DNA from 4 places in the Bacillus sp. SORGH_AS_0510 genome. Region 4 is predicted to be linked to each of the others. Evidence: a T-box and tRNA genes for the amino acid it is inferred to sense, from the RefSeq annotation. Region 4 holds a T-box; the other regions hold tRNA genes.
The links. The T-box of region 4 lies ahead of tyrS (tyrosine--tRNA ligase). A T-box ahead of a tRNA ligase gene usually reads a tRNA of that ligase, here a tRNA-Tyr.
Positions count from the first base shown of each region.

Region 1: it has a tRNA-Tyr gene. The T-box ahead of tyrS (tyrosine--tRNA ligase) is inferred to sense a tRNA for this amino acid. The anticodon was not compared.
Region 2: it has a tRNA-Tyr gene. The T-box ahead of tyrS (tyrosine--tRNA ligase) is inferred to sense a tRNA for this amino acid. The anticodon was not compared.
Region 3: it has a tRNA-Tyr gene. The T-box ahead of tyrS (tyrosine--tRNA ligase) is inferred to sense a tRNA for this amino acid. The anticodon was not compared.

Region 1 is NZ_JAUTAU010000001.1:2,409,947-2,415,088, forward strand. Features, by position in the region: rRNA gene QE429_RS12375 (23S ribosomal RNA) at 1-593, shown strand, start outside; rRNA gene rrf (5S ribosomal RNA) at 797-913, shown strand; tRNA gene QE429_RS12385 (tRNA-Val) at 926-1,001, shown strand; tRNA gene QE429_RS12390 (tRNA-Thr) at 1,326-1,401, shown strand; tRNA gene QE429_RS12395 (tRNA-Leu) at 1,470-1,554, shown strand; tRNA gene QE429_RS12400 (tRNA-Gly) at 1,568-1,639, shown strand; tRNA gene QE429_RS12405 (tRNA-Leu) at 1,648-1,736, shown strand; tRNA gene QE429_RS12410 (tRNA-Pro) at 1,748-1,824, shown strand; tRNA gene QE429_RS12415 (tRNA-Ala) at 1,836-1,908, shown strand; tRNA gene QE429_RS12420 (tRNA-Met) at 1,931-2,004, shown strand; tRNA gene QE429_RS12425 (tRNA-Ser) at 2,013-2,105, shown strand; tRNA gene QE429_RS12430 (tRNA-Tyr) at 2,127-2,211, shown strand; tRNA gene QE429_RS12435 (tRNA-Trp) at 2,216-2,286, shown strand; gene QE429_RS24440 (DUF6241 domain-containing protein) at 3,231-3,437, shown strand; gene QE429_RS12440 (Fpg/Nei family DNA glycosylase) at 3,578-4,387, shown strand; gene ccpN (transcriptional regulator CcpN) at 4,553-5,142, shown strand, end outside.
Region 2 is NZ_JAUTAU010000001.1:51,439-56,580, reverse strand. Features, by position in the region: rRNA gene QE429_RS00360 (23S ribosomal RNA) at 1-309, shown strand, start outside; rRNA gene rrf (5S ribosomal RNA) at 440-556, shown strand; tRNA gene QE429_RS00350 (tRNA-Asn) at 571-645, shown strand; tRNA gene QE429_RS00345 (tRNA-Thr) at 675-747, shown strand; tRNA gene QE429_RS00340 (tRNA-Glu) at 766-840, shown strand; tRNA gene QE429_RS00335 (tRNA-Val) at 845-920, shown strand; tRNA gene QE429_RS00330 (tRNA-Thr) at 1,082-1,157, shown strand; tRNA gene QE429_RS00325 (tRNA-Tyr) at 1,176-1,260, shown strand; tRNA gene QE429_RS00320 (tRNA-Gln) at 1,308-1,382, shown strand; tRNA gene QE429_RS00315 (tRNA-Lys) at 1,384-1,456, shown strand; tRNA gene QE429_RS00310 (tRNA-Gly) at 1,510-1,584, shown strand; tRNA gene QE429_RS00305 (tRNA-Ala) at 1,590-1,665, shown strand; partial or broken gene rocF (arginase) at 2,461-3,334, shown strand; gene QE429_RS00295 (aspartyl-phosphate phosphatase Spo0E family protein) at 3,374-3,538, opposite strand; gene sigW (RNA polymerase sigma factor SigW) at 3,736-4,299, shown strand; gene QE429_RS00285 (anti-sigma factor family protein) at 4,318-4,941, shown strand.
Region 3 is NZ_JAUTAU010000001.1:4,068,630-4,073,771, forward strand. Features, by position in the region: gene queG (tRNA epoxyqueuosine(34) reductase QueG) at 1-407, opposite strand, end outside; gene QE429_RS20720 (B3/B4 domain-containing protein) at 515-1,180, shown strand; tRNA gene QE429_RS20725 (tRNA-Gly) at 1,470-1,543, opposite strand; tRNA gene QE429_RS20730 (tRNA-Leu) at 1,895-1,975, opposite strand; tRNA gene QE429_RS20735 (tRNA-Leu) at 2,000-2,085, opposite strand; tRNA gene QE429_RS20740 (tRNA-Cys) at 2,124-2,197, opposite strand; tRNA gene QE429_RS20745 (tRNA-Gly) at 2,206-2,280, opposite strand; tRNA gene QE429_RS20750 (tRNA-Gln) at 2,285-2,359, opposite strand; tRNA gene QE429_RS20755 (tRNA-His) at 2,385-2,460, opposite strand; tRNA gene QE429_RS20760 (tRNA-Trp) at 2,472-2,545, opposite strand; tRNA gene QE429_RS20765 (tRNA-Tyr) at 2,551-2,635, opposite strand; tRNA gene QE429_RS20770 (tRNA-Phe) at 2,663-2,738, opposite strand; tRNA gene QE429_RS20775 (tRNA-Asp) at 2,745-2,821, opposite strand; tRNA gene QE429_RS20780 (tRNA-Met) at 2,825-2,898, opposite strand; tRNA gene QE429_RS20785 (tRNA-Val) at 3,051-3,126, opposite strand; tRNA gene QE429_RS20790 (tRNA-Glu) at 3,131-3,205, opposite strand; tRNA gene QE429_RS20795 (tRNA-Ser) at 3,224-3,315, opposite strand; tRNA gene QE429_RS20800 (tRNA-Asn) at 3,324-3,398, opposite strand; rRNA gene rrf (5S ribosomal RNA) at 3,412-3,528, opposite strand; rRNA gene QE429_RS20810 (23S ribosomal RNA) at 3,660-5,142, opposite strand, start outside.
Region 4 is NZ_JAUTAU010000001.1:1,584,490-1,589,631, reverse strand. Features, by position in the region: partial or broken gene QE429_RS08065 (putative thiazole-containing bacteriocin maturation protein) at 1-794, opposite strand, end outside; gene QE429_RS08060 (hypothetical protein) at 806-1,075, opposite strand; gene QE429_RS08055 (hypothetical protein) at 966-1,196, opposite strand; gene tyrS (tyrosine--tRNA ligase) at 1,458-2,714, opposite strand; T-box leader at 2,757-2,980, opposite strand; gene QE429_RS08045 (transglycosylase domain-containing protein) at 3,127-5,142, shown strand, end outside.

The DNA.
Region 1 (5,142 bases), 830 kb from region 4:
GAAATCATTCGTAGAGTGTAAAGGCACAAGGGAGCTTGACTGCGAGACCTACAAGTCGAGCAGGGACGAAAGTCGGGCTTAGTGATCCGGTGGTTCCGCATGGAAGGGCCATCGCTCAACGGATAAAAGCTACCCCGGGGATAACAGGCTTATCTCCCCCAAGAGTCCACATCGACGGGGAGGTTTGGCACCTCGATGTCGGCTCATCGCATCCTGGGGCTGTAGTCGGTCCCAAGGGTTGGGCTGTTCGCCCATTAAAGCGGTACGCGAGCTGGGTTCAGAACGTCGTGAGACAGTTCGGTCCCTATCCGTCGTGGGCGCAGGAAATTTGAGAGGAGCTGTCCTTAGTACGAGAGGACCGGGATGGACGCACCGCTGGTGTACCAGTTGTCTTGCCAAAGGCATCGCTGGGTAGCTATGTGCGGACGGGATAAGTGCTGAAAGCATCTAAGCATGAAGCCCCCCTCAAGATGAGATTTCCCATAGCGTCAAGCTAGTAAGAACCCTGAAAGATGATCAGGTTGATAGGTCAGAGGTGGAAGCGTGGTAACATGTGGAGCTGACTGATACTAATCGTTCGAGGACTTAACCAAGTTTTAAAGCGAACTCAATTGTTTATTGAATTTTCTTCTACATTATCTAGTTTTGAGGGAATGAACTCTCAATGAGCACAGTTCATTGAACTAGTTTCATAAATCATAGTACATTGAATGTCTGCTCCTGCGCCATAGCATAATCGAAGATGCATATCTTCAGCTCGTCGCAGCCCGCAAGGAAGAATATTCAGTGTAGTAGGCCTGGTAACTATGGCGAGAAGGTCACACCCGTTCCCATACCGAACACGGAAGTTAAGCTTCTCAGCGCCGATGGTAGTTGGGACGAAAGTCCCTGTGAGAGTAGGACGTTGCCAGGCTATCTTTTATATGGAGGATTAGCTCAGCTGGGAGAGCATCTGCCTTACAAGCAGAGGGTCGGCGGTTCGATCCCGTCATCCTCCACCATATATTTCTAACTATTGCCGGTGTAGCTCAATTGGTAGAGCACGACCGAAAAAGCTTCCTGAATAATCTTCAGCATACTGACCGAGCTACTACTTGATTAAGCTTTCTGAGGTCAGGATGACGATAACATAGAAAGCGTGTACAATCTAATATTTTTTTCCAAACTATTTGCCGGTGTAGCTCAATTGGTAGAGCACGACCGAAAAAGCTTCCTGAATAATCTTCAGCATACTGACCGAGCTACTACTTGATTAAGCTTTCTGAGGTCAGGATGACGATAACATAGAAAGCGTGTACAATCTAATACTTTTTTCCAAACTATTTGCCGGTGTAGCTCAATTGGTAGAGCAACTGACTTGTAATCAGTAGGTTGGGGGTTCAAGTCCTCTCGCCGGCACCATTCTTCATTGATTTTTCTTATGTGAAGCATATCAAACCAGTTGTTTTTTACTTCATTTCATTAATTATGCGGGTGTGGCGGAATTGGCAGACGCACCAGACTTAGGATCTGGCGCCGCAAGGCGTGGGGGTTCGACTCCCTTCACCCGCACCATTTAATCTAATATGCGGAAGTAGTTCAGTGGTAGAACACCACCTTGCCAAGGTGGGGGTCGCGGGTTCGAATCCCGTCTTCCGCTCTCAAATTGCCGGGGTGGCGGAACTGGCAGACGCACAGGACTTAAAATCCTGCGGTAGGTGACTACCGTACCGGTTCGATTCCGGTCCTCGGCACCATATATATTTTACGGGAAGTAGCTCAGCTTGGTAGAGCACTTGGTTTGGGACCAAGGGGTCGCAGGTTCGAATCCTGTCTTCCCGACCATTTTTCATTTTGGGGCCTTAGCTCAGCTGGGAGAGCGCCTGCTTTGCACGCAGGAGGTCAGCGGTTCGATCCCGCTAGGCTCCACTTATAAACTGATAAACAATATGGCGGTGTAGCTCAGCTGGCTAGAGCGTACGGTTCATACCCGTAAGGTCGGGGGTTCGATCCCCTCCGCCGCTATTTAAAATGGAGGAATACCCAAGTCCGGCTGAAGGGATCGGTCTTGAAAACCGACAGGCGGGTTAAACCGCGCGGGGGTTCGAATCCCTCTTCCTCCGCCATTTTATCATTTATACATACATGGAGGGGTAGCGAAGTGGCTAAACGCGGCGGACTGTAAATCCGCTCCCTCTGGGTTCGGCGGTTCGAATCCGTCCCCCTCCACCATTTTAGGGGTATAGTTTAAAGGTAGAACGAAGGTCTCCAAAACCTTTGGTGTGGGTTCGATTCCTACTACCCCTGTAAAACATACTTTTGTAAATCCAACTTTTAGTTGGATTTTTTTATTTTAAATGCCTTTCAACTATTTTGTTTACAATTAATATAGAAGGTCAAAACTTCTGTCATTTGCACTACCGATTTGAGTACCAATTTTATCGATCTTTTAAAGCTGGATTCCCGCATCTATGATAAAGAGGATCCGCACTAATCGGTTGGGGAATCAGGCTAAGAACGAGTTTATAAATAGACGGAGAAATTCCGCTTATTTAGAATTTATTAGTAAAAAACGCTAAAATAGAGGGGAAAATTCCGCCTATTGACTCGAAAAGTGCGAAAATAGGGAATTTTTCTCTGCATAAGCGGAAAATCTCCGCTTATTTTACTTTTGCTGCCTACGTAATTATGGAAAAGACATCTTATTATTCGCCAATTACTATAACGAGTTTTACTTTATTCTATTACAAAAACGATGCCAATACGATTGCCATTTCGGCACGTATTTTAAGAAAAGCACCTCAAAACAGAACCTGTTACTATTTTGTTGGATTTCTTGATTAAGTAAAACACGAATAAGTATATCAGTGATATAATGGGAGTACATACATATATTGGGGGATTAGCATCTATGACTGAGGAAAAAAAGCTATTTACAAAGAAAAATCTAAAAAAAAAAGTGGATCATAGCTTCAATAATTGCCTTAGTTATTGCCATTGGTGGATACACAACGAATATGATTATAGATAATAGATATAGCTATGAGGCAAAGAAGTTTGTAAAAGAACATCCAAAAGAAGCAATCGCTTTTGCAAAAAAAGTGGATAAAATAGACTATGATATTAAGATAAATTCCTCGAAGCAGACGTTTTAGCAACTATGAATCAGATGTGTTATCAAAAAATTGTAGCCAAGGATAAATGGGGAGCGGTCCCTATGATTCCATCAACGGTAAATAAAAATTTTTCAAATAGTTGATCGAAGTGATTTCGAAACAAGAACCGAATTACTTCAAATCTTAGAAAAATGGTTGCAAGGTGATTTTAGTACTGTAGATCGTGACCACGATTATATCTTGAGGCTGCAAAATGGTAGTATAGGTTTTTCAAAAGGAAAAGCTTCTCCAGAGGAAGAATCCCAATTCATTCTAGAACATTTTGGCAGAGATATAGATTAAGAGGTAAGTAAGACTGACTCGTTTGAGTCAGTTTTTTTGTTTGTAAAGTATTAACTCTCTCATATATATGGAATGGTTTTTATTCGCTATTTTGGGGAGGCTATACGGGACAAAATTATTTAGAAGTTAGGGGAGATATTATGCCAGAGCTTCCTGAGATGGAGAATTATAAAATCCTTTTAAATCAAAAAATAGCTGGTAAAAACATTACAGATATTCAAATCAACCGTGAAAAGTCAATTAATCTAAACCCTGAGATTTTTAAAAGAAAAGTGCTTCAACAAAAAGTAATAAGCATTAATAGACGTGGAAAGCATCTTCTTTTCCAGTTGCAAACTGGTCAAGTACTCCTGTTACATTTAATGTTAGGTGGATGGATGTTTTTCGGTTTGGAGTCAGAAAGGCCGAAACGAACCATTCAAGTACAAATTTCTTTTGGAGATTTCCAGCTTTACTTTATTGGTCTCCGGCTTGGATATTTACATTTATATAGTGAGCAAGAAGCTGAGGAGAAACTCTCTCATTTGGGTCCAGAACCCTTGATAAACTCATTAACTTTGAATTACTTTTTAGAAATCATTGAACATAAGCATGGACGTTTAAAAACCACTTTAATTGATCAAGAGTTTATTGCTGGGATTGGAAATTGCTATTCAGCGGAAATTTGTTTCCATGCAGGAATACTTCCCTTAAAAGACATTGATCACATAAAGGAACCAGAACGGATACGGCTTTATCATTCATTAAGGTCTGTTCTTCAGGAAGGTATAAAGTATGGTGGTTATATGGATAATCCCGTATTTAAAGGAGATACAATAACGGGTGGATTTAATATGAGATGTCAGGTATATGATCGAGAAGGGAAAAGATGTAACCGGTGTGGAGCAAACATAGTAAATGAAATAATATCTTCGAGAAAAACATTCTATTGCCCTAATTGCCAAATGTAAAGCAAACCTGCTATGAAAGCAGGTTTTTTATTTTTATCAAAAAAAATGAAAGTAATTGTTTCGTATTTCACACAAATGTAATATACTATATACAAATAAGTATAACACATTTATAATTTAAGTTATAAATATAGCATATTTATTGGTGTGTAAATGGGGGTGGTAATGATTAAACTTACTAAACGCCAGGATGAAATCCTACAGATTGTGAAACAAAGTGGACCAATTACTGGAAAAGAAATTGCAGAGAAGCTGTCGCTAACGCGTGCAGCCCTAAGACCCGATCTTGCCATCTTAACAATGTCGGGAAATTTAGATGCTAGGCCGCGTGTTGGGTATTACTTTAATGATAATTTTGAAGTAAAACAACAAGCCAAAAAGTTTATTCACCAAAAAGTAAATGATTATAAAGCGCATCCAATTGTTGTCGAAAAATCAACTTCTGTCTACGATGCAATCGTGCAGCTGTTTCTTGAGGATGTGGGGACACTTTATGCTGTAGATTCTGAAGGACAGTTAGCAGGAGTAATCTCTCGAAAAGACTTACTTAGGGCTTCACTAGGTAATAGAAATTTACATGACCTGCCTGTTAGTGTCATTATGACAAGAATGCCTAATATCATCACCATAGATCCAGAGGAAACCTTGCTAGAGGCAGCAAAAAAAATGATTCATAATCATATTGATTCATTACCTGTGGTAAAAGAAAAGGATCAACAAAAGAATACATATTTGCTAGTGGGGAGAATCACTAA
Region 2 (5,142 bases), 1.5 Mb from region 4:
GTCGTGAGACAGTTCGGTCCCTATCCGTCGTGGGCGTAGGAAATTTGAGAGGAGCTGTCCTTAGTACGAGAGGACCGGGATGGACGCACCGCTGGTGTACCAGTTGTCTTGCCAAAGGCATCGCTGGGTAGCTATGTGCGGACGGGATAAGTGCTGAAAGCATCTAAGCATGAAGCCCCCCTCAAGATGAGATTTCCCATAGCGTCAAGCTAGTAAGAACCCTGAAAGATGATCAGGTTGATAGGTCAGAGGTGGAAGCGTGGTAACATGTGGAGCTGACTGATACTAATCGTTCGAGGACTTAACCAAGTTTTTAGCGAACTCAAATGTTTATTGAATTTTCTTCTACATTATCTAGTTTTGAGGGAATGAAAAAATATATTTTCCTCTTGAAAAAATTAAAAAAGACATTATAATAAAATAGTGTCAAATAAAATAGTCTGGTAATTATGGCGAGAAGGTCACACCCGTTCCCATACCGAACACGGAAGTTAAGCTTCTCAGCGCCGATGGTAGTTGGGACGAAAGTCCCTGTGAGAGTAGGACATTGCCAGGCTGTTATATTATTGTTCCGCAGTAGCTCAGTGGTAGAGCTATCGGCTGTTAACCGATCGGTCGTAGGTTCGAGTCCTACCTGCGGAGCCATTTTTATGTCATCAAGTAAATTCAGCTATGCTTCCATAGCTCAGTAGGTAGAGCACTTCCATGGTAAGGAAGAGGTCAGCGGTTCGAGCCCGCTTGGAAGCTTACCTATATTAATATTATGGCCCCTTGGTCAAGCGGTTAAGACACCGCCCTTTCACGGCGGTAACACGGGTTCGAATCCCGTAGGGGTCACCATTTCGGAGGATTAGCTCAGCTGGGAGAGCATCTGCCTTACAAGCAGAGGGTCGGCGGTTCGATCCCGTCATCCTCCACCATATAATATGCCGGTGTAGCTCAATTGGTAGAGCACGACCGAATAAGCTTCCTGAAATATCATCAGCATACTGACCGAGCTGCTCCTTGAATAAGCTTTCTGAGGTCAGGATGACGATAATAAGGACAGCGTGTACAATCTAATATTTTTTTCAAACTATTTGCCGGTGTAGCTCAATTGGTAGAGCAACTGACTTGTAATCAGTAGGTTGGGGGTTCAAGTCCTCTCGCCGGCACCACTTTTTAAAAATAAATATGGAGGGGTAGCGAAGTGGCTAAACGCGGCGGACTGTAAATCCGCTCCCTCCGGGTTCGGCGGTTCGAATCCGTCCCCCTCCACCATTTATATTTTTAAAAAAGTTGGACATACTATAAGTGTAAATCACTATTGGGCTATAGCCAAGCGGTAAGGCATCGCACTTTGACTGCGACATGCGTTGGTTCAAATCCAGCTAGCCCAGCCAAGAGCCATTAGCTCAGTTGGTAGAGCATCTGACTTTTAATCAGAGGGTCGAAGGTTCGAGTCCTTCATGGCTCATAATTAAAGATAAAACCCTGGGAGATATATCCTCGGGTTTTATCTACGAGTTTGCGGAAGTAGTTCAGTGGTAGAACACCACCTTGCCAAGGTGGGGGTCGCGGGTTCGAATCCCGTCTTCCGCTCCATAGATGGGGCCTTAGCTCAGCTGGGAGAGCGCCTGCTTTGCACGCAGGAGGTCAGCGGTTCGATCCCGCTAGGCTCCACCATCACACTACATAATTCGCCTTAAATCAGATGATGATTTAAGGCTTTTTTTATTTTTATGAGCTGGAATTTTATCTTATAAGAATAGAAGGTCGCATAGAGAGGTTCTATGAGCCTGTGATCTGGATTATTAAGAGAGAAAGGTCGCGTAGAGGGGTTCTATGAGCCCGAGATCTGGATTATTAAGAAAAAAAGGACGCATAGAGAGGTTCTATGAGCCCGAGATCTGGATTATTAAGAAAAAATGGACGCGTAGAGAGGTTCTATGAGCCCGAGATCTAGATTATTAAGAATAAAAGGACGCGTAGAGAGGTTCTATGAGCCCGAGATCTGGATTATTAAGAGAGAAAGGAAGCGTAGAGGGGTTCTATGAGCCCGAGATCTGAATTATAAAGAGGGAAAGGACGCGTAGAGGGTGTTCTATGAGCCCGAGATCTAGATTATAAAGAGAGAAAGGTCGCGTAGAGAGGTGCTATGAGCCCGAATTCTGGATTGTTAAGAAAAAAAGGACGCGTAGAGGGGTTCTATGAGCCTATGATCTGGATTATTAAGAAAAAAAGGACGCGTAAAGAGGTGCTATGAGCCCGAACTCTGGATTGTTAAGAAAAAAAGGTCGCGTAGAGCAGTCCCTGAATCATAATCATGATTTTTTAGTAAAAACACCCGAACACCCTACCGCTTACCGCATATATATACACAATTCTGTCGAGTTGAGTCATTTGTTTGAAAGCGGTTAAAATAGAAGTAATAAGGGCTAGGGAGGAATTGCATTGACTAAGAAACTTTCAATTATTGGAATGCCTATGGACTTAGGCCAAATGCGTCGTGGAGTAGATATGGGGCCTAGTGCCATCCGCTATGCAGGAATCTACGAGCGATTAAAACCGCTGTTTGAAGAAATTCATGATTTAGGTGATATCCCGGTCGGAAGACCTGAAGTTGTCGTAGATAAGGAATCGAATTTACGAAATTTAGACCTGGTTGCCGAAAAAAGTACTTTGCTGGCTGAGAAAGTAGACGAGGCTGTCCAATCTGGAGCATTTCCACTTGTTTTGGGTGGAGACCATAGCATTGCGATTGGTACATTAGCTGGTGTTTCTAAGCATTATAAAAATCTTGGTGTGATCTGGTATGATGCGCATGGTGATTTGAATACAGCGGAGACAAGCCCAACAGGAAACATCCATGGAATGCCTTTAGCAGTCAGCCTTGGATGGGGTCACTCTTTATTAACCCAGATCCTTAACTATTCCCCAAAAGTAAAGCCTGAAAATGTAGTCATTATTGGTGCAAGAGCACTTGATGATGGTGAAAAAGAATTAATAAAAGAAAAAGGGATAAAAGTCTATACCATGCATGAAATCGACCGTTTAGGTATGACGAAAGTAATGGAAGAAACTATTTCATATCTTAAGGAAAAAAACAGATGGGGTTCACTTGTCACTAGATTTAGATGGATTAGATCCAAGCGACGCTCCAGGAGTAGGTACACCGGTTATGGGCGGAATAAGCTACAGAGAAAGTCATCTTGCGATGGAAATGCTCGAGGAAGCGAAAATTATTACTTCTGCAGAATTCGTAGAAGTGAATCCCATTTTAGATGAAAAGAATAAAACAGCTGTCTGTGCTGTTGAACTGATGGGATCATTATTTGGAGAAAAACTTTTATAATAAATTAAAAGCAGCTGCCCGAATTTCTGCAGCTGCTTTTTACATTTTTGATTCTAAGGTATGATATTGATACAGTAATAAATCGAGCTTTTTACTTGCTGCTATGACGCGGGGATGTAACAAAGAAGTCTCAGATGCAAGCCGAACCATTTCATGTCGGCAGTTTTCTATTTCCTCCAATAATTTAGGACGTTGAAGACCCACTTTGCCATTACCTCTTTTCTATAAAATCGTTATTGTTATCTTTTTACCCCAAGGAAAAAACTTTAAACTAATTGCTTACCGTAATTAGTAAATTTTTGTTAATATTATAGATGTTGAGAAGATTTTTCGTTTTAAACGAAACTTTTTTGCTAGGGATACGTAGTATCGTATAGCAGCATTGGAGCTGAGGTAATTTAATGGAAGCTATTATTAAAAAAAGAATAAAACAAGTTATTAAAGGCGACCAAGATGCCTTTGGTGAAATCGTTGAGATATATAAAAATAGCGTCTATCAGCTTTGTTATAGAATGCTTGGGAATCGCCATGAAGCAGAAGACGTAGCACAGGAAGCTTTTATCCGTGCATATGTAAATATCAAATCGTTTAACCAAGACTTAAAGTTTTCAACCTGGCTGTTTCGGATTGCTACTAATTTATGTATTGATCGCATGAGAAAAAAGAAACCCGATTATTATTTAGATGCAGAGGTAGCAGGAACAGAAGGATTAACGATGTATGCGCAGGTCCCATCAAATACGCCGTTGCCGGAAAAAGAGGTTGAAAGCTTAGAACTGCATGAAACTGTTCAGCAGGAAATATTAAAACTGCCAGAAAAATACCGTTCTGCAATCGTATTAAAATACATTGAAGAACTGTCATTAAATGAAATTAGTGAAATTCTTGATTTGCCACTAGGAACGGTCAAAACAAGAATTCACCGAGGACGAGAAGCGTTGAGACAACAATTAAGATATGTGTGATAAGAGGTGAAACGTTAAATGTGTCCAGAACAAATCATTGAACTAATGCACGAATTTTTAGATGAAGAAATAGAACCAGAAAAGGAACAAATATTAAGAGAGCATCTTAAAAGCTGCGCAGAATGCGATGCGATTTTTCATGAACTAAAAAGAACGATTGCTTTTGTAAAGAGCACTTCTCATATGCAAGCTCCAGATGATTTTACGGCGAATGTGTTAGCTCGTCTCCCAAAAGAAAAGAAACAGATTTCGATGCAGAGATGGTTGAAGAATCATCCTATACTTGCTGCCGCATCCGTATTCGTAGTCTTAATGTTGGGAAGCTTATTCTCTACATGGAACCAGGACCAGGAATTTGCTGTATCTAAGCAAAAGAACCTTATCGTCAAAAATAATACTGTTATTGTTCCTAAAGGGGAAGTTGTAAAGGGCGATGTTACTGTTCGTAATGGAAAACTGAAAATAGAGGGAGAAGTCCAAGGAGACGTGACAGTCATCCATGGTGAGAAATATTTAGCGTCTGCGGGACATGTAACCGGAAAAATTGAAGAGGTAAATGAGGTGTTTGACTGGATATGGTATCATATGAAAAAGACAGGACAAGATGTCTTGGCCCTTTTTGACCAGCCAGCAACAAATTAAAGACAAATCACTCTGTGTATGAGTGATTTGTTTTTTTACAAGGCTCTGTTAAACTTGCCTGTTGATTTCCGCTCCAGACGCGAGCGGTTCGTGGGTGTTTCGGCGAGCCTCCTCGACGCAAGCGTCTGCGGGGTCTCCCCTGAACCATACTCCCACAGGAGTCTTCGCGTCTTCCGCTCCAATCAACAGGGTGCAATAATC
Region 3 (5,142 bases), 2.5 Mb from region 4:
CCCGTATCTACCATTGATTTTAACCTTGCTTCTGGAACTTTTGTCAAAATAAATTCTTCAAGCTTCTTTAGCCTGTCTCGTAGAATATGATGGTAATCAAGGCCCCAAGATGCCCTGCTGAAAAAGCCTCTTCGTTCACCTTTTCTGCCTTCAACACGCTCGTTCATCTTGGATGGATAGGCAAGAGCAATGGCTATAATGGAACGCGGCTCCTCCATTAATAGAGATGGGGTCACCCGTTTATCTATGTCTGGCTCTTCAAAACCCGATTGAAACCCAAGTTCTTTTTGTCTAATTAATCGATTTTTCAATTCACCGAACACATCTGCAGTTGTAAAACCGATCTTATCAATCCCAATTTCCTTACTATAGGCAACAAGTTCTTTCTTTAGTTGTTTGACGTCCATAGTTTAATTCCTCCTTTCCCTAAAGTTGTTTATATTAATTGTTTTAATTTTTGGTTGCACATCTATATATGATAAACTAATTTAAATGAATTTTGGAGGTGGAATGGTTGGAAATTCAACTCTCACAAGAAATAATAGAACGAATACCTGACTTTAAACTGGGTGTAATTGAATATAATAACATAATTGTCAGTGATTCACCCCAAATGCTAAGGGGGAGACTCCAGCTATTCCAGGAGTCTATTTATTTTGATTTAGAAAATAAACCTGTGACAGAGTTGCCTGGATTACAGGAATGGCGCTCTATTTTTAAACAGAATGATAAGGATCCTAACCGGTATCGTCCATCTGTAGAAGCCTTATATAGGAGAATACAGAAACAGAACTACCTCTCGTCCGTACAAAGTGCCATTGATATTAATAATTTTTTCTCCCTACAATATCAAGTGCCTATTGGAATCTATGACCAGAAATGTTTGAATGGCCCCGTTACTATTCGCTTTGGGGGTGTTGGTGAGGAGTATATGGGCTTAAATGGACGTTTAAATTCCTTACATAACCTTATTGTCTCATCTGATGAAGAAGGTGCTTTCGGAAGTCCTTTTGTAGACTCAGATCGTACACCAGTGACTTTTGATACTAAAGAAGCCCTACAACTGATCTATTTAAGACCTTCTACTGACATTCAAAATGCAGAAAGGCTAACTGAGTCGCTCATGAACATGTTTACACAAGTACATGGTGGAGAAGCATCCTATCATATCCTTAAATGATGCCATACAGGCATAATTATATATATATAGGCTGTGTTAAAGAATGTGTTAAAGGACATAGTTGACTTTTATACCCTGTTGATTGGAGCGGAAGGCACGAAGAAGCCTGTGGGAGTGCGGGTCAGGGGAGACCCCGCAGGCGCAAGCGCCGAGGAGGCTCGCCGAAACGCCCACGAACCGCTCGTGCCTGGAGTGCAAATCAACAGACAAGTTTACAAAGCCTATATATAAAGAAAAAACGCAATGCATCGTTCTCTAGGTAACGATACACTGCGTTAGTTAATATGTATGGAGCGGGTGATGAGAATCGAACTCACGACATCAGCTTGGAAGGCTGAGGTTTTACCATTAAACTACACCCGCATAATTTTTTGACAACTTTTTGAACGATTTGACCCTTACAATGTTACACACTTTTTTATTAATCGTCAAGTGGTTTTTGCGAATTATGTCGAATGGCCCCTAAAAAACTTCGGATGTTTTCAGGTAACAACATAGAATGGTGACCAATATCGCTTACTCTTACCTCTACTGGTAACATTGGCTGCTTCTACGTTACCGTCTCGCTTTCATTTACCTATTTGGGACACGTAGATCCCTTCTACGTTACCGTACTCGCTTATTTTTACCTATCTCGGGTACGTACACATTTAATTAAATTCCTTTTACACAAAAAACACTTCCTATAATCAAATAGGAAGTGTTTTGCATTGATACCGGTGGTCGGGGTCGAACCGACACTCCAGAGGAACACGATTTTGAGTCGTGCGCGTCTGCCAATTCCGCCACACCGGCATATTAAAATATTTTGTAAATCAGTGCCGAGGACCGGAATCGAACCGGTACGGTAGTCACCTACCGCAGGATTTTAAGTCCTGTGCGTCTGCCAGTTCCGCCACCCCGGCGTATATAAAAAGTAGATTATGCACTGTATAAATTTTTATGGAGGCGGCAACCGGATTCGAACCGGTGGTAAAGGTTTTGCAGACCTCTGCCTTACCACTTGGCTATGCCGCCGTAAATTATGGAGCGGAAGACGGGATTCGAACCCGCGACCCCCACCTTGGCAAGGTGGTGTTCTACCACTGAACTACTTCCGCAAAATGGCTGGGCTAGCTGGATTTGAACCAACGCATGTCGCAGTCAAAGTGCGATGCCTTACCGCTTGGCTATAGCCCAATGCTCAATTAATTAAAAAATATTATGGGGCGACTGATGGGAATCGAACCCACGAATGCCTGAACCACAATCAGGTGCGTTAACCACTTCGCCACAATCGCCACAATATTATTGGCAGGGGTAGTAGGAATCGAACCCACACCAAAGGTTTTGGAGACCTTCGTTCTACCTTTAAACTATACCCCTATATATGGTGGAGGGGGACGGATTCGAACCGCCGAACCCGGAGGGAGCGGATTTACAGTCCGCCGCGTTTAGCCACTTCGCTACCCCTCCACATATAAAATGTTTCATAAAAATTAATGGTGGCTCAGGACGGAATCGAACCGCCGACACAAGGATTTTCAGTCCTTTGCTCTACCGACTGAGCTACTGAGCCAACATATGGCGGTCTGGACGGGACTCGAACCCGCGACCTCCTGCGTGACAGGCAGGCATTCTAACCAACTGAACTACCAGACCATATTGCGGGGACAGGATTTGAACCTGCGACCTTCGGGTTATGAGCCCGACGAGCTACCAGACTGCTCCACCCCGCGACGGTAAAAAATATTACTAATGTTAATGCCCATAGTTTGTATGGACTGTATCAATCTCAGTTAGTATATTCAAGTAGTAACTCGATTGATACAACTCGCAGATTATTCACGGATGCAACGCTCGTTGCTCCACCCCGCGACAATAATATTGATGGTGGAGGATGACGGGATCGAACCGCCGACCCTCTGCTTGTAAGGCAGATGCTCTCCCAGCTGAGCTAATCCTCCATAATGGTGACCCCTACGGGATTCGAACCCGTGTTACCGCCGTGAAAGGGCGGTGTCTTAACCGCTTGACCAAGGGGCCATATCGCAATAAATTTAATGGCGGAGAGCAAGGGATTTGAACCCTTGAGACAGGGTTACCCGCCTACACGATTTCCAATCGTGCTCCTTCGGCCACTCGGACAGCTCTCCAAAAGAAATGGCTCCGCAGGTAGGACTCGAACCTACGACCGATCGGTTAACAGCCGATAGCTCTACCACTGAGCTACTGCGGAATATTTTAAAACAGCCTGGCAACGTCCTACTCTCACAGGGACTTTCGTCCCAACTACCATCGGCGCTGAGAAGCTTAACTTCCGTGTTCGGTATGGGAACGGGTGTGACCTTCTCGCCATAATTACCAGACCATTTATTCGACACTATTTTATTATAATGTCTTTTTCATATTTTGCAAGAGAATTTTTTAAAAAAATTCATTCCCTCAAAACTAGATAATGAAGAAGAAAATTCAATAAACATGTGAGTTCGCTAAAAACTTGGTTAAGTCCTCGAACGATTAGTATCAGTCAGCTCCACATGTTACCATGCTTCCACCTCTGACCTATCAACCTGATCATCTTTCAGGGTTCTTACTAGCTTGACGCTATGGGAAATCTCATCTTGAGGGGGGCTTCATGCTTAGATGCTTTCAGCACTTATCCCGTCCGCACATAGCTACCCAGCGATGCCTTTGGCAAGACAACTGGTACACCAGCGGTGCGTCCATCCCGGTCCTCTCGTACTAAGGACAGCTCCTCTCAAATTTCCTACGCCCACGACGGATAGGGACCGAACTGTCTCACGACGTTCTGAACCCAGCTCGCGTACCGCTTTAATGGGCGAACAGCCCAACCCTTGGGACCGACTACAGCCCCAGGATGCGATGAGCCGACATCGAGGTGCCAAACCTCCCCGTCGATGTGGACTCTTGGGGGAGATAAGCCTGTTATCCCCGGGGTAGCTTTTATCCGTTGAGCGATGGCCCTTCCATGCGGAACCACCGGATCACTAAGCCCGACTTTCGTCCCTGCTCGACTTGTAGGTCTCGCAGTCAAGCTCCCTTGTGCCTTTACACTCTACGAATGATTTCCAACCATTCTGAGGGAACCTTTGGGCGCCTCCGTTACTCTTTAGGAGGCGACCGCCCCAGTCAAACTGCCCACCTGACACTGTCTCCCACCCCGATAAGGGGTGCGGGTTAGAATTTCAATACAGCCAGGGTAGTATCCCACCGACGCCTCCACCGAAGCTAGCGCTCCGGCTTCTACGGCTCCTACCTATCCTGTACAAGCTGTACCAAAATTCAATATCAGGCTACAGTAAAGCTCCACGGGGTCTTTCCGTCCTGTCGCGGGTAACCTGCATCTTCACAGGTACTATAATTTCACCGAGTCTCTCGTTGAGACAGTGCCCAGATCGTTACGCCTTTCGTGCGGGTCGGAACTTACCCGACAAGGAATTTCGCTACCTTAGGACCGTTATAGTTACGGCCGCCGTTTACTGGGGCTTCGATTCAGAGCTTCGCTTGCGCTAACCCCTCCTCTTAACCTTCCAGCACCGGGCAGGCGTCAGCCCCTATACTTCGCCTTGCGGCTTCGCAGAGACCTGTGTTTTTGCTAAACAGTCGCCTGGGCCTATTCACTGCGGCTCTTCGAGGCTATTCACCTCAAAAAGCACCCCTTCTCCCGAAGTTACGGGGTCATTTTGCCGAGTTCCTTAACGAGAGTTCTCTCGCTCACCTTAGGATTCTCTCCTCGCCTACCTGTGTCGGTTTGCGGTACGGGCACCTTTTATCTCGCTAGAGGCTTTTCTTGGCAGTGTGGAATCAGGAACTTCGGTACTAAATTTCCCTCGCTATCACAGCTCAGCCTTTACGGAAAGCGGATTTTCCTACTTTCCAGCCTAACTGCTTAGACGCGCATATCCAACAGCGCGCTTACCCTATCCTCCTGCGTCCCCCCATCACTCAAACGATAAAGA
Region 4 (5,142 bases):
CAGGCGGACTCAAAGCACCCCTCTGATTCAGGATGAGTGAACGGACCGGAGAGCCCCACTTTTTCTAAATAGATGGCGGGGATAAATGCCTTATTTCCTTCTTTACACACACGATTCAGATTCCTTAATTCATTTATATTTCCATCCTGAGAAACGTACAAAACCCAATCATAAGCCTGAACAGCTTCTTTCCAAAAATTCCCCCCTGCCCCTGAATAATAGGGTACTTCTACCATTTCCAAATCGAAATCTACTTTCCTCGCATTCTGTACCAGTTCATATAGCCGCTGCGTGTTCGTTGGAACCGAATCTGTTACCATTACATTCAATTTCGGCAGTCCTGATTCTATTAAGGCAGAAACCAACGATATAAGGAAAGGGCCAGAACCGACAGTCAGAACCTTGGCCTGACGATATTGTTGAAAATGGTATGCTCCCGAATCTACAAAATTCTCGATGAACTCGATTTGCGAAGCATACCTTTCAAGAACGTGACGATTTAATTGATGAGGAATATCCTTGCTGACATCGCGAACAAACCCATTCTTGTACAACGTTTCTCCAATCTCAAACACCCTGTTGCGGTAAGGAGGTGTTAATCCTTCCGTCAAAGTTCCCATTGTTTGCTCTCCATTGAACATCGGCAACAATTTTTCAATCCACTGATAAATGGTATTACCTTCCATTTGGAATGAGCTAACGTTATTTCTAAAATAGACACCCCCCTTTGGATCCGGGAGAAAAAATGTATCCCTATTGACCTTAAGACGTGAGGACAAATTAAGTTCCGCCATTCAATTCCTCCTTATTCCTCAATGCACTTCTTGCACACTACCAGTTTATGTACGATTTTTTGTCCAATATGATAAACACAGTAAAGAAGTGCCCTCTGCGGCACAGCTGCTTGCAGGGGCACTTTCTTTCGTACAATATATTTTTTAGGCGTTTCCCGGAATCCAAACCAATTAAATAAAACCGAAACCGATGCCAAAACAACCAAATCCACCGATACCGAAGCCACAACCAAAACAGCCACCGCAACCAAAACAGCCACCGCAACCGCCGCAACCTCCACAACGGAACCCTCCACAACGGAATCCACCACAATGGAAACCACCGCAGCGCCCCCATATGCGAGAATCCTGGATCTGTGGAGCACCGATTGAAACTAATTGACCAGCTTGATAAGGGTCCATTGCCAACCCTTGAAGCTCATTTTGAAAATTTTGCATTTTTTCCTCCCCTTTCTATCTAATCAGCTTAAACCTGAATAGAGAGTTGAAAAATTAATTATCTGTTTTTAGAAAATTAAATCATCAGATAGCTGTGTACTCTCCTCAACAAATTATGATTATTTTTAGGTCGCTGTTACTAAATAAAGAGCCTATTTTACAAATGGGGATCTTTTAGTTATTTTGCAAGAAAAAGGGCTCTGATTTCTCAGAGCCCTTTACCTATTAATATTTAATTAAAGTGTATTTCTTCTTCCCTCTTCTTATGATCGTAAACTGACCTTCGATTCGATCATTTTCCTGAAGGACGTATGACGTGTCGGTAATCTTTTCACCGTTTATTGTAACTGCTCCATTGGTGATATCCTCACGTGCTTGACGCTTAGAAGGAGAAATTTTTGCAGCGACTAGTAAGTCAACCAGGTTGCCATCTTCTTCGCCCGCATCAAATGATGGAACATCTTTAAAGCCCTGTTTAATCTCAGCAGCTGAAAGATTTTTCACATCCCCACTGAATAAGGCTTGAGAAATTTTAATTGCTTGTTGTAAAGATTCTTCTCCATGGATCAGACGAGTAATTTCTTCTGCTAACGCCTTTTGCGCTTTACGAAGATGCGGCTCTTCTTGAACACTTTGCTCCAACTGTTCAATTTCTTCATGTGAAAGGAATGTAAAAATCTTCAAGTATCTAACAACATCTGCATCTGCTGTGTTGATCCAGAATTGGTAGAATTCATATGGTGTTGTTTTTTCTGGGTCTAACCATACTGCTCCGCTTTCTGTTTTACCGAATTTTGTTCCATCTGATTTTGTAACAAGAGGAATGGTTAATCCGAATGCTTTTGTATCTTCCGTGTGTGTTTTGCGAATTAACTCCAGGCCTGAAGTAATGTTGCCCCATTGGTCACTACCACCAATTTGCAATTTACAATTATGATGATCATACAAATGATTGAAGTCCATTGCCTGCAATATTGTATAAGTAAATTCGGTAAACGATATCCCTGTTTCGAGTCGTGTTGCAATCGTGTCTTTAGCAAGCATGTAATTTACACCAATATGCTTACCAATGTCACGCAAGAAAGTAACTACATCCATTTTCCCTGCCCAATCATAGTTATTAACCATGATCGCCCCATTTTCGCCTTCAAATTCGAAAATAGTTTCAAGCTGTTGTTTGATTCCTGCCACGTTGTCTTGAACCGTTTCTAGAGTTAAAAGCTTGCGCTCTTCACTTTTTCCACTAGGGTCACCAATTAAACCTGTAGCCCCACCAACTAGTACAAGTGGTCGATGACCGTGCTGTTGGAATCGTCTTAAAGTTAAAAACGGAAGTAAATGACCGATATGCATACTGTCAGCGGTTGGGTCAACTCCACAATATAAAGAAATGCTTTCCTTACTTAATACATCCTTTAATCCTTCCTCATCCGTTTGCTGATAGATGATGCCTCTCCAGGTTAAATCCTGCAATAAATCCATTTAAATCCCCTCCAAAATAAAATAAAAACGCCCCTGCAATAATGCAGGGACGTAAAATTTACGCGGTACCACCCAGCTTGAGGAAATAAAATTCCTCCAACTTGAAAACAATAACGGTTTTAACCGTTCTCCACTACTAAACAACGTGTTCACAGAGAAAGCTCGAGGAGGTAATTCATTCTTCTATTTGTGTCAGCTTGCACCACCGCTGACTCTCTAGAAACAGGGATAGAAGAACTACAGTTGGTTCCTGTCTAAGCTCTAATATAAAAATAACTATAGCTTTTTTTACCACATTTCACGGACCAAGTCAAACATCAACTGGAAATTTCAGAAAAATGTAGAAGGTTGTCAGTTTTTATACTTTCAATATGCTATAATGTATGTGATTTTAGATGAGGTGATGCGATCGATGAATGAAAAAATGCAAGTATGGATGGAAAAAGTAAAGTCCATGCTTACCTTGTTTACCCATAAAAAAACGGTAAAAAGTGCGCGAATTACTTATCAGGTATTTTGGAATCTGTTTCTCATTGTTTTGACGGTTATTATCCTTGGGGGGTCTTTTGCAACTGGTGTGGGCGCTGGGTATTTTGCTTCACTTGTAAAAGATGAACCTGTTCGATCATACGAAAGTATGAAGAAGGATATTTATAATTACACTGAAACCTCTGACATTTATTATGCGGATAACGTCTACCTAGGCAGATTACGCAGTGACCTAATAAGGGAAGAAGTAAAGTTGGATCAGGTTTCTGAAAATTTAGTAAACGCCGTTATAGCAACTGAAGATGAGTACTTCTACCAACATAAAGGGGTTGTTCCAAAAGCCGTTTTCCGAGCTCTTTTCCAAGAAGTAACCAACTCGTCTGTTCAATCAGGCGGAAGTACCTTAACACAGCAATTAATAAAAAATCAACTTTTAACCAACGAAGTTTCCTTTCAACGAAAAGCAAATGAAATTCTCTTGGCCCTTCGCTTAGAGAAATTCTTTGATAAAAAGGAAATTCTTGAAGCTTATCTGAATGTTTCTACCTTTGGAAGAAACGCTTCTGCACAAAACATTGCTGGTGTTCAAGCAGCTGCAAAAGGAATTTTTGGTGTTAAAGCAAGTGATTTAACATTGCCACAAGCAGCGTTCATTGCGGGCCTGCCTCAAAGTCCGTTTGGGTACACTCCTTTTACAAGAGATGAGAAGGGACTACCTGCATTAAAAAATAATCTTGAACCAGGTTTAACACGGATGAAAACGGTGTTAAAAAGAATGTATGATGGTGGTTACATAAATGAGAAACAATATGCTGAAGCATCTACCTACGATATTACAAAAGATTTTCTCAAACCTACTGTCAATGCACAAACACATAATTTCCTTACAGATGAAATTGAAAAACGTGCCGTCGAAGTCCTTACAACTGTACTAGCCAAAAAAGATGGCTACGCAGAAAAAGATTTGAAAGAGGATGATAAGCTTTTTTACAAATACAAAACCTTAGCATCCCGGGATTTACACCAAAATGGATATGAAATACACACGACGATTAATAAAGACATTTATGACGCCATGCAAAAAGTAAAGGATAGTTATAAATATTATGGCCCTGCTAAAGCACAGGTAAAAAAGGATCCAGAAACTGGGGAAATGAAAACCGTAATGGAACCTGTTGAGGTGGGTGCAGAACTGATTGAAAACAAGACAGGTAAAATAATCAGTTTTGTAGGCGGAAGAAACTATGATAATCAACAAATGAATCATGCAACTACCGCCCTAAGGCCGAATGCTTCAACAATGAAACCACTTCTTGTCTATGGACCAGCTATTGAATTAGGAAAGGCAGCACCTGGAACACCAATTCCCAATGTTGCCCTGAATTTTATTCCAGGAAGAAGTAAGCCTTGGCCGCAAAACTACGACTACCGCTATAGCGGAATTGTATCTGCGAGATATGCACTTGCAAAATCGTATAACGTTCCGGCCGTGAAAGTATATTCCGAAATTGTTAATCAAAATCCGGCAAAATACTTAGAAAAAATGGGCTTTACTTCGCTGACAAAGGATGATCATACAAACCTTTCAGCTGCCATCGGTTCCATCAATGGTGTAACCGTGGAGGAAAATACAAATGCCTTCAGCACATTTGCCAATGGCGGGAAATTTATTGATGCCTATATGATTGATAAAATCGTCGAAAAAAACGGCAAAGTGGTTTACCAGCACGAGGTAAAGCCTGTGGATGTATTCAAGCCTCAGACAGCATATTTAACACTTGATATGATGCGCGATGTCATTAAAATGGGAACGGCAGCAGGAATTAATAGCAAATTAAATTTCCGAGCAGATTGGGCTGGAAAAACGGGAACGGGTAATGAATATAAGGATGCCTGGTTTGTAGCCACCAACCCTAATATTACATTTGGTATTTGGACT